Regions from separate parts of the Uliginosibacterium paludis genome, predicted to be linked through region 1. Evidence: riboswitches for the same ligand, from Rfam matches in the RefSeq annotation. Region 1 holds a riboswitch; the other holds the start of a gene.
What was found. A riboswitch is a leader RNA that binds a small molecule or an ion and turns the genes downstream of it on or off. The one in region 1 is predicted to bind cobalamin.
Positions count from the first base shown of each region.

Region 2: linked by a shared signal. The riboswitch ahead of btuB (TonB-dependent vitamin B12 receptor) and the one ahead of ABDB87_RS06705 (ribonucleoside-diphosphate reductase subunit alpha) in region 1 are both predicted to bind cobalamin.

Region 1 is NZ_JBDIVF010000002.1:364,350-369,859, forward strand. Features, by position in the region: gene ABDB87_RS06695 (Tim44 domain-containing protein) at 1-774, shown strand, start outside; gene ABDB87_RS06700 (ubiquinone biosynthesis accessory factor UbiJ) at 847-1,404, shown strand; cobalamin riboswitch at 1,501-1,694, shown strand; gene ABDB87_RS06705 (ribonucleoside-diphosphate reductase subunit alpha) at 1,856-4,654, shown strand; gene ABDB87_RS06710 (ribonucleotide-diphosphate reductase subunit beta) at 4,651-5,510, shown strand, end outside.
Region 2 is NZ_JBDIVF010000001.1:1,009,590-1,015,099, forward strand. Features, by position in the region: gene ABDB87_RS04920 (hypothetical protein) at 1-77, opposite strand, end outside; gene ABDB87_RS04925 (EVE domain-containing protein) at 768-1,232, opposite strand; RNA gene ssrS (6S RNA) at 1,285-1,467, opposite strand; gene ABDB87_RS04935 (cell division protein ZapA) at 1,567-1,866, opposite strand; gene ABDB87_RS04940 (cell division protein ZapB) at 1,863-2,102, opposite strand; cobalamin riboswitch at 2,127-2,354, shown strand; gene btuB (TonB-dependent vitamin B12 receptor) at 2,464-4,278, shown strand; gene cobO (cob(I)yrinic acid a,c-diamide adenosyltransferase) at 4,334-4,939, shown strand; gene ABDB87_RS04955 (cobyrinic acid a,c-diamide synthase CobB) at 4,947-5,510, shown strand, end outside.

The DNA.
Region 1 (5,510 bases):
CGCCAGGTCACTCCGATGCAGCGCCAGGCCACGCCGCCGACAGCCACCCCGCAGCAGGCCGCACCGGCCACCGCCCGGGCCGGCACACCCGCCCCCGCGCCGCAGGCTTCCGGCTGGCGCCGTTTCATGGGCCCGCTGGCCGGCCTCGCCGCCGGTCTGGGCATCGCCGCACTGCTGTCGCACTTCGGCATGGGCGGTGAAGTCGCCGGCCTGCTGATGCTCGCGCTGGGTGCAGTGATCGTTTTCGCCCTGCTGCGCCGCTTCATGGGCGGCGCCGCGCGCAATCAGCAGCCGCAACCGGCCTATGCCGGCAATGTCTCGCCGATGACGCGTGAAGCCCACGAGCAGCCCGCCTATGGTGGCAGTGCAGCCGCCGCACCCGAATCCAGCCAGGGCAGTTTCCCGGCGGGTTTCGACGTGACCGCCTTCGAGCGCCAGGCCAAGCTGAACTTCATCCGCCTGCAGGCGGCGAACGACGCCGGCGATCTCGCCGACATCCGTGACTTCACCTCGCCCGAGATCTTTGCCGAGATCAAGCTGGGTCTGGACGAACGTGGCGGCAAGCCGCAGAAGACGGATGTGGTCGTGCTCAACGCCGACGTGCTGGAAGTCGTCGAGGAAGCCGGCCAGTACATCGCCAGCGTGCGCTACCACGGCACGCTGCGTGAAGAAGCGAACGCCGGCCCGGCGCCCTTCGACGAGATCTGGCACCTGGTGAAGCCGGTGGATGGCAATCGCGGCTGGACACTGGCAGGCATCCAGCAAGCCGCCTGATCGTCTCATTGCTGGTTTCGGAACGGCCGCCGGGTTATGCTCGGGCGGCCGTTTTTCATTCCAGCGCCCCTCATGCTTGCCGACCTTCCACTTGCCGCGCTCAATCGCCTGCTCAGCGCCGAGCCCTGGGCCCGCCAGCTGCTGCAGCCCCATGTCGGCCAGCGCGCGCTGATCGAGGTGGGCGGCCTGACGCTGCGCTTCACGGTGGGCGCGGACGGCCAGCTCCAGCCTGCCGGCGCGGGTGATACCGGATCGCCGGACGCCAGCATCCGCATCCCGTTCGAAGCCCTCGGCAAACTGGCCGATGGCCCCGAAGCCCTGCGCAGCGCCGCCCGCATCGAAGGCCATGCCGGCTTTGCCGAAAGCCTGGCCATGCTGTTCCAGCACCTGCGCCCCGATCCGGCGGCCTGGCTGGCGCCCCGGCTGGGCGACATCCTGGCACAGCGCCTGGTCAGCAGCGCGCAGCAGCTTGGCAGGGCTGGCGTCGAAACCGGCCGCCGCCTGGGCAGCGCCGGGCTCGAACTGCTTCGCCAGAGCGACGGCCCCCTGCCCTCCCGGGCGGAGTTCCAGGACTTCCGGAGCCGGCTCTCGACCCTCGTGGAACGGCTTGACAGGCTCGAAAAACGCTGAGCGACGCCGTTTGCGCAAACAACTATAGACGGTAGCCGGGCAGCGCACGCACTACTACCGCTAGTAGTCAAGCCTTGTCAGTCACCCCGCTTCCGGTTACATTGCCTGCTCGACGGTTCCCCTCGGGGATCAAAAGGGAATCCGGTGCCGCATCTGCCATTCCGGAGCTGCCCCCGCAACTGTAAGCGTGGAGTACGGATACGCCGCAAGCCACTGGGTTCATGACCCGGGAAGGCCGAATCCGGCGTTGATGCGCCAGCCAGGAGACCTGCCGCCGAAAACAGACCGGATCCGCCCGTGCATTGCGACTGCCGCCCCCGGCAGTCTGTCAGCCAGGCGGATTTTCAACCCGGGGCGGGGTGCCTCCAGGCGTGTGTGTCGGCAAGCTCCGCATCGGATGCTCGTCCGACCCTGCCGCTGGCACCCGGCACCGAACAACAGGGAGCCCAGCATGCAGGTCACAACTCGCCCGGAAGACAGTCTCGTCAGCGCCGGCGCCGCGCAATCCTTCGAAGTCATCCGTCGTGACGGCAGCATCGCCATCTTCACGCCGGAGAAGATCGCCATTGCCATCGGCAAGGCCTTCATCGCCGTCGAAGGCAGTGACAGCCAGACTTCCGCGCGCCAGCGCGACCTCGTGGCCCGCCTGACCGACAGCGTGGTGCAGGCCTTTGCCCGCCGCCTGCCCAGCGGTGGCACGCTCCATATCGAAGACATCCAGGATCAGGTCGAGCTCGCGCTGATGCGCGCCGGTCAGCACGACGTGGCCCGCGCCTATGTGCTCTACCGCGAGAAGCGCGCCGCCGAACGCGCGGCCGTGCAGGCCGCCAGCCCGGTTGCCGAGGAAGCCCGCCTGACGGTGATCGACAACGGCGTGCAGCGCCCCCTCGACCAGACCACCCTGCTGCAGCAGATCCGCGAAGCCTGCGAAGGCCTCAGCGATGTGTCGGCCGAAACCGTGCTGGAGCAGACCCTGCACAACCTCTACGACGGCGTGGCGATGAGCGCCGTGCGCCAGTCGCTGATTCTCGCCGCGCGCACCCAGATCGAGCAGGACCCGGCCTACAGCAAGGTGGCTGCCCGCCTGCTGCTGCGCAGCGTGTGCGTGGAAGTGCTGGGCGAAGACCTCGGCCTCGCCGCCCAGGACGAGCGCCTGCGCGACGCCTTCCCCGGCCTGATCCATGAAGGCGTGGAAGCCGGCCTGCTGGACCCGCGCCTGGCCGAATACGACCTGCCGCGTCTGGCCGCTGCACTCACTGCCAGCAATGACCTGCGCTTCGACTACCTCGGCCTGCAGACGCTGTATGACCGCTATTTCCTGCACATCGAGGATCGCCGCATCGAGCTGCCGCAGAGCTTCTTCATGCGTGTCGCGATGGGCCTGGCGCTGAATGAAATCGACCGCGAAGCGCGCGCCATCGAGTTCTACCAGTTGCTCGCCAGCTTCGATTTCATGAGCAGCACGCCCACCCTGTTCAACTCCGGCACCCGCCACTCGCAGCTCTCGTCCTGCTACCTGACCACGGTGGAAGACGATCTGGAAGGCATCTACCAGGCGGTGAAGGAAAACGCGCTGCTGCAGAAGTATGCCGGCGGCCTCGGCAACGACTGGACGCCGGTGCGCTCGCTGGGCGCCCGCATCAAGGGCACCAACGGCAAGAGCCAGGGCGTGATTCCCTTCCTGAAGGTCGTGAACGACACCGCGCTGGCGGTGAATCAGGGCGGCAAGCGCAAGGGTGCGGTCTGTGCCTACCTCGAAACCTGGCACCTGGACATCGAAGAATTCCTCGAGCTGCGCAAGAACACTGGCGACGAGCGCCGCCGCACGCACGACATGAACACCGCGAACTGGATTCCGGATCTCTTCATGCAGCGCGTGATTGCCGGTGAGGACTGGACCCTGTTCTCGCCCTCCGACACGCCCGACCTGCACGAAAAGTTCGGCCGCGCCTTTGCCGAGGCCTACACCGGCTATGAAGCCAAGGCCGCGCGTGGCGAGCTGAAGCTCTTCAAGAAGGTGCCGGCGGTGCAGCTGTGGCGCAAGATGCTGACCATGCTGTTCGAAACCGGCCATCCCTGGATCACCTTCAAGGATGCCTGCAACCTGCGCTCGCCGCAGCAGCACGCCGGCGTGGTGCACAGCTCCAATCTGTGTACCGAAATCACGCTGAACACCTCTGACAGCGAAACCGCCGTCTGCAACCTCGGCTCGGTGAACCTGCCTGCCCACCTGGTGCAGGTTGACGGCCGCTGGGCACTGGACCGCGCCAAGCTCGCCCGCACCATCGGCACCGCAATGCGCATGCTCGACAACGTGGTCGACATCAACTTCTACGCCACGCCCAAGGCCCGCACTTCCAACCTGCGCCACCGCCCGGTCGGCATGGGCATCATGGGCTACGCCGACTGCCTGCACCGCATGGGCCTGCCCTTCGCCTCCGACGAGGCGGTGGAGTTTGCCGACCGCTCGATGGAAGCCGTCTGCTACCTCGCCTATGAAGCCTCCAGCAAGCTGGCCGAAGAGCGCGGCGTGTATTCCAGTTACCGCGGCAGCCTGTGGGATCGCGGCATCCTGCCGCTGGACTCGATCCGCCTGCTCGAAGAAGGCCGCGGCGAGGCGGTGGAGGTCGACCGCAGCGCTCGTCTGGACTGGAACGCCCTGCGCGAACGCATCCAGCGCCACGGCATGCGCAACTCCAACTGCGTAGCGATTGCGCCGACCGCAACGATCTCCAACATCATCGGCGTGTCGGCCTGTATCGAGCCGGACTACCAGAACCTCTACGTGAAGTCGAACCTCTCGGGCGAATTCACCGTGGTGAACGAATATCTGGTGCAAGACCTGAAGGCGCTGGGCCTGTGGGATTCGGTGATGATTGCCGACCTGAAGTATTTCGATGGCTCGCTGTCGCGCATCGACCGCATCCCGGCCGAAATCCAGCAGCGCTACGCCACCGCTTTCGAAGTCGACCCGACCTGGCTGATCGAAGCCGCGGCGCGTCGCCAGAAGTGGATCGACCAGGCTCAGTCGCTGAACCTGTATCTGGCCGCACCGTCCGGCCGCAAGCTCGACGAGATCTACAAGCTGGCCTGGAAGCGTGGTCTGAAAACCACCTACTACCTGCGCACGCTCGGCGCCACCGCGATGGAAAAGACCAGCAGCCCGACCGAGCAGGCCGCCGCGCCCGCCCCGGCACCGGAGCCCAAGTTCTGCTCCATCGACAACCCTGATTGCGAGGCCTGCCAATGAGCCTGAACTTCGAAGATTTCGGTGGTGCTGTCGCCACCGGCGTGGCGCCTCAGGCCGGCTCGCCCGGCGCCGGGCAGGCCGCCGGCAGCCCGGCCGCCAGGCCGGCGCTGGCAGCGGTGTCCGCGCAGGACAAGCGCATCGTCGGCGGCCAGGGCGACATCAACCAGCTCGCGCCCTTCAAGTATCCCTGGGCCTGGGAATTTTTCCTCAACGCCAACAAGAACCACTGGACGCCGCTCGAGATCTCGATGGCGCAGGACGTTCACGACTACAACCACAAGCTCACGCCGGCCGAACGCCATGTATTCGAGAACGTGCTGGCCTATCTGACTACCTCCGACATCCTCGCGATGCGCAACATCGGCCTCGCGGTGATGGAGAAGATGACCGCGCCCGAGCTGCAGATCTACCAGGCGCGTCAGGTGTATGAAGAAGCGCTCCACACCTGGACCTACCAGCACTGCATCGAAAGCCTGGGCCTTGACCAGCAGGAGATTTACAACCGCTATCGCGTGGTGCCCGAAATCCACGGCAAGATCGCGCTGGCCAACCGGCGCCTGAACCGCGTGCTGCGCTCGGACATGGACCTCACCGATCGCGACAACCTGCACGAGTTCGCGCTCTCCTACATGTTCTTCGCCGGCATCTTCGAGGGTTGCTGGTTCTACAACGGCTTCACCCCGATCTTCGCGCTGCAGCGCCGCGGCCTCATGAAGGGCACCGCCGAACAGCTGCAATACATCATGCGCGACGAGGTGCTGCACTGCGCCTTCGGCATCCGCGTGGTGCGCGAGCTGCTCAAGGAAAACGATCTGACGCTCGATCCGCGTGAAGTGCAGCGACTGTGGGAAGAGGC
Region 2 (5,510 bases), on a different contig from region 1:
TCTGCCTCCTTTTCCGAGTCAGCATGAAACGGCTCGTGAACAACAAGACTTTTTGGAGAAAATCCGACGCTTCCCATGGCATACCTCCTGACGCATTCTCGGGCACGGCACCCTCGAATTCATCCTATGCCCTGCCGCCGGATTTTGTGATCAGGGTTTGCTGTTAAGCACTCTCCGCAACCGGAAACACCCTTGCAGTGGTCATCAGAGCGAATTCCGGCCTGAACGCCTGTCGTCACTCAACGGGCACAAAAAAACGGGAAGTCACACTGTGGCTTCCCGTCCCAAATAGAGGAAATCCGCTAACCGGATTTCCCTCCCCCTTCGTGCGGTGCTTCACCGCCGCCGACAGCACTGGCTGCCTGCAAAAATTCCGTGCCTTCAACTTGCCGGCTAACCGGGCCCTGAACCCGGGCCCGGTTGCCGTATGGAGCTGCGACCTGTGGTGCGCCCCGTTGTAAGCGTTCTCTCAAGGAACGCCAGTCTCCTCACTCCCCATGGTGTGCCCTGGCGCCTTGCGGTGCGGAGCTGACTCCGTGGTGAGAAGAATTCTTACACATCACCGCCTCTTATGAATACATCAATTGAACTTTTTGCCCCAAAACTTTTTTATCGTGTCGCGAGCGCAACACCTTTCAAATCAACAAGATAAGGGAAAACCCTTAGTCTTTTTTGCGGGCAATCAAAGTGTTTCCCGGAAAACCTTGCGCGCAGAGCCTTGGAGGGTGCGGTTCTGTCGAACTCCGCGCTTCACAGACTCTGAAAACTCACTGCCCCGCCAGCCTCCCGGTGATGAAGGCCCACTCTTCTGGTGTCACCGGCGTAATGGAAAGACGGTTGCCGGGCTGCAGGACCCTCATGCCGGAGAGTTCGGGGACACTTTTGAGACGCGCCAAAGGGATCAATGAGAGTTTGCGTTCGAAACGCACGTCCACGTTGAACCAGCGAGGCGACTCGGGTGTTGATTTCGGATCGTGATACGGACTGGCCGGGTCGAACTGGGTGGCGTCGGGGTAGGCGAGGCTGGCAATACGGGCGATGCCTGCAATACCGGGATGCGCACAGGATGAGTGATAGAAGAATGCCAGATCGCCCGGACGCATGGTGTCGCGCATGAAGTTGCGTGCCTGGTAGTTGCGAACGCCATACCACGGGACGCTTTGGTCAGGCCTGGCCGCCAGGTCGTCGATGCTGCAGTCGGCGGGCTCGCTTTTCATGAGCCAGTAGCGCATGGAGGCCTCATGTGAAAAGAGCGTGAGGCAAACCTGCCTCACGCTCTGGAAGGGATCCCCCGCAAGTGCCGTCGAGCCGTCATCCTGAACCTGGGGTTCAGGGGGTTGCCACTCAACCGCATCAGGTGCGCCCGGCATAAGGGGCGCTCACAACAGCGGGGTGCTGAGCCGGCAACCATGTCACGAAGACATTGGTTCAAGGAGTATGTGGCTCCAACCAACACCGCAGGGGAAAACTGCCGGGGAAACACCGCATCGCGATGTCGCCCTGAATTCTTTATGGACCTTTGCAGCGAAAATTTCCGTGAGGATATTTCCCGACTTCACGAACGGCTCAGAAAAGGTTTTCCTGTTTGCCGGCCACTTTGTCGATCTGCTCGACCATGGCTTCAATTCTACGCTGGTACGCAGGCATGTCCAAGCCTGCCGTGCGTTGCGCCACCACGGCTTCATGCGCAATCATCAGCGCGCACATCACTGCGGTTGACTCGCTGCCCGACGATTGCTTGCCGATGAGCTGCTGCAACTTGTCGTTCACCATTTCAACGGCAGCTTCCAGCGACGCCCGCTCGCCCGGCTTCACCGACACCTGGTAAGCCCGCCCCATGATCTGAATCTGCATGGTGTCACTCATGCGCCATCTCCCTGGGGCAAACGGGCCAGCAGCCCTTCCACGCGCTCGGTCACCACGGCGAGTTTTTCCGTCAGGCGCCGGTTGTCGGCCTGAAGCGTCGCAACACGCGTGGTCAGCTCGCGGTTTTCGAGATGCAGGCCCTTGTATTCGGCAAGCAGTGCGTTCAGGCGCGATTCGAGGCTGGTGAGTTCGGCATCCATCGGGCGATGGTAGTGCGGCGCAGCGAAGGCGGTCAACGCACGTCCGGCGGCTTTCCGATAGAATCCGCGCCAGCTTCAGGTGTCTGCACGGAACCCTTCGTGCAGATTAAACGGGAAGCCGGTGAGTGGTGTCTTGCGACGCCTGCAATGCCGGCACTGCCCCCGCAACGGTAAGCGAGTCACGATGCAGCAGACGGCCACTGTAACGCGGTTACGGGAAGGCGCTGCATCAGGAGGATGACACCTCCGCTCGCGAGTCCGGAGACCGGCCCGGAGCGCATCGAGGCGCATTGCGGAGGGCGATGACCGGAACCCTGCTCTCCCGTTCCGCGACTTCCTTTCCGGCGCCCCGCCCCTCTTGTATATCCCGTGCGGGCGGCACGGAAGGAGCACGATCTTGAACTTCCCACGCAGCAAAGCCCTGCCGGCAGCCATCCTGCTGGCTTTCTCCCATTCCGTTCTGGCAGCAGACACGGAAACCGTTCTGGACGACGTGGTGGTGACTGCCAACCGCGTTGCCCGGACCGCTGAAGACACACTGACCTCCGTCAGCGTCATCACCCGCAAGGACATCGAGCAGAAACAGGCGGCCACCGTGCCCGAGCTGCTCAGTGGCCTGCCCGGTGTCCAGTTCACCAACAACGGCGGCATCGGCAAGAACACCTCGCTCTTTCTGCGCGGCACGAATGACGGTCACACGCTGGTGCTGATCGACGGCGTCCGCGTCGGATCGGCCACGCTGGGCAGCGCCGGCCTGCAGGATCTGCCGGTCGAGCAGATCGAACGCATCGAGCTCGTGCGCGGCCCGCGCGCCAGCCTGTATGGTTCGGAAGCCATCGGCGGCGTGATCCAGATTTTCACCCGCAAGGGTCCGCAACCGGCGGCATTCAGCCTGGGCGGCGGCTCGCGTCAGACCTATCAGGGCTCGGCAACGGGCGGCTTCGGCTCGCAGGACCTGTGGCTCAACGTCGGCGCTTCGGGCTTTGCAACACACGGCATCAACGTGCGCGAAACCGCCAACGAGCCGGACAAGGATGGCTACACCCGCAGCAGCATGAACGTGCGCGGCGGCGGCCGTATCGGCCAGTCGCTGAACTGGGATCTGCAGACCCTGCACACCGAAGCGCGCAACAAGTACGACGGCAATCCGAACGTCACCGATGTGAAGCAGGATCTCTACACCGGCAACCTGCAATACACGGCAAACGCCCGCTACAACACCTCCCTGCGGCTGGCGCAAAATCTTGACGCCTCGACCAACCTGAAGGAGGACAACTTCTCCTCCCGCATCGACACCCGTCGCAGTCAGGCCAGTTGGCAGAACGATTTTTCGCTGGCGGAAGGCCAGCAGCTGGTCGGCGGGCTGGACTATGTCTATGACGAAGTCCTGAGCAACAGCGCCTTCAGCCGCACCAAGCGCAGCAATCGCGCAGCCTTCGCGGAGTATCTGGGCGAATTCGGTCAGGCAGACCTCCAGCTCTCCGCACGTCATGACAGCAACGAGCAGTACGGCCACCACAACACCGGCAGCATCGCTGCGGGCTACAGCTTCTCGCAGGCCCTGCGCGTCCGCAGCAGTTACGGCACGGCCTTCAAGGCCCCCAGCTTCAATGACCTCTACTACCCCTCGTCGGGCAACCCGAACCTGCAGCCCGAAACCTCGCGCACGATCGAGGCAGGCGCCGGTGGCAAGCTGGGGCAGTTCAGCTGGGATGCCAGTGTCTTCAAGACGCGCATCAACAACCTGATCGCCTGGGCGCCGGATGCTTCCGGCAACTACGTGCCGGGGAATGTCTCCCGCGCGCACATCACCGGTCTGGAACTCTCGGCGAGCCAGAAATTCGGCAACACGACGGTCGGTGCCAGCGCCACGCTGCTCAATCCCAAGGATCACTCGGGTGGCGCGACCGAAGGCAACCTTCTGGCGCGCCGTTCGCGCCAGAGCGGCCGCATCGACGTCGACCAGCTGATCGGCCAGTGGAGCGTCGGAGCCTCGCTCAACGGCACGGGCAAGCGCTATGACGCCGCCAACAACACGGTGAAGATGGGCGGCTACGCCACCGCAGACCTGCGCGTGGAATACCGCTTCAACCCCGAGTGGCGCATCCAGACGCGTGTCGAGAACGTTTTCGACAAGCGCTACCAGACGGTCAGCACCTATAACCAGCCGGGTGTGGGCGCATTCGTCACCCTGCGCTACCAGCCGAAGTAAGCTGCACCGACCGCAGCCGGCCACCTGCCGGCTGCCCCCGCATACGGAGAGACTGATGAGCGACAGCGAACGCGAAACCCGCCACAAGGCGCGCATGGCCCGCAAGAAAGCCGTGATCGACGCTCATATTGCCGCGGCCGACGAAGAACGCGGCCTGCTGCTGATCAACACCGGCAACGGCAAGGGCAAGAGCAGCGCAGCCTTCGGCGTGCTGGCCCGGGCACTTGGCCACGGCTTGAACTGCGCCGTCGTGCAGTTCATCAAGAATCGCTCGGACACCGGCGAGGAAGCCTTCTTCCGCGACCATCCCCGCGTGAAATGGCATGTGATGGGTGACGGCTTTACCTGGGACACCCAGGACAACGCCCAAGACACCGCCACCGCGCGCGTCGCCTGGGAGCAGGCGATGGTCTATCTGAAGGATCCGGCGATCGACCTGCTGATCCTCGACGAATTCACCTACACGCTCAAATACCGCTGGCTGCCGCTGGACGAGGTGACGCATGAACTCGACGGCCGCCCGGCCATGCAGCATGTGATCATCACCGGCCGCGCCGCGCCCGAAGGCCTGATCGAGATCGCCGATACGGTGACGAGCATGGAACTCACGAAACACGCTTATCACGCCGGAGTGAAAGCCATGCCCGGCATCGAATGGTGAGCGCCCGATGAGTTGCCGCGCCTTTCTGATTGCCGCACCGGCCTCGGGCCAGGGCAAGACCACCGTCACCGCCGCGCTGGCCCGCCAGGCGCGTGCGCGCGGCGAACGGGTCCGTGTGTTCAAGACCGGGCCGGACTTTCTTGACCCCATGATTCACGAGGCCGCCAGCGGCGCGCCCTGCTACCAGCTGGACCTCTTCATGGGCGGGCTGGAGCACTGCCGCGCCCTGCTCGCGCAGGCGGCGCAGGAAGCGGACCTGATCCTGGTCGAAGGCGTGATGGGGCTCTTCGACGGCAAACCGTCCAGCGCGGACCTGGCACGTGCCTTCGAACTGCCGGTGCTGGCCGTCATCGATGGCAGCGCCATGGCCCAGACCTTCGGAGCCCTGGCGCATGGCCTCGCAAGCTTCCAGCAGGGGCTGGAATTTGCCGGCGTGATCGCCAACCGCGTCGGCAGCGAGCGTCATGCCAATATGCTGTTTGAATCCCTGCCGGCGCACATTCCCGGCCTCGGCTGGCTGCCACGCGAGGGCGCGATCACTCTGCCGGAACGCCATCTCGGCCTGCTGCCT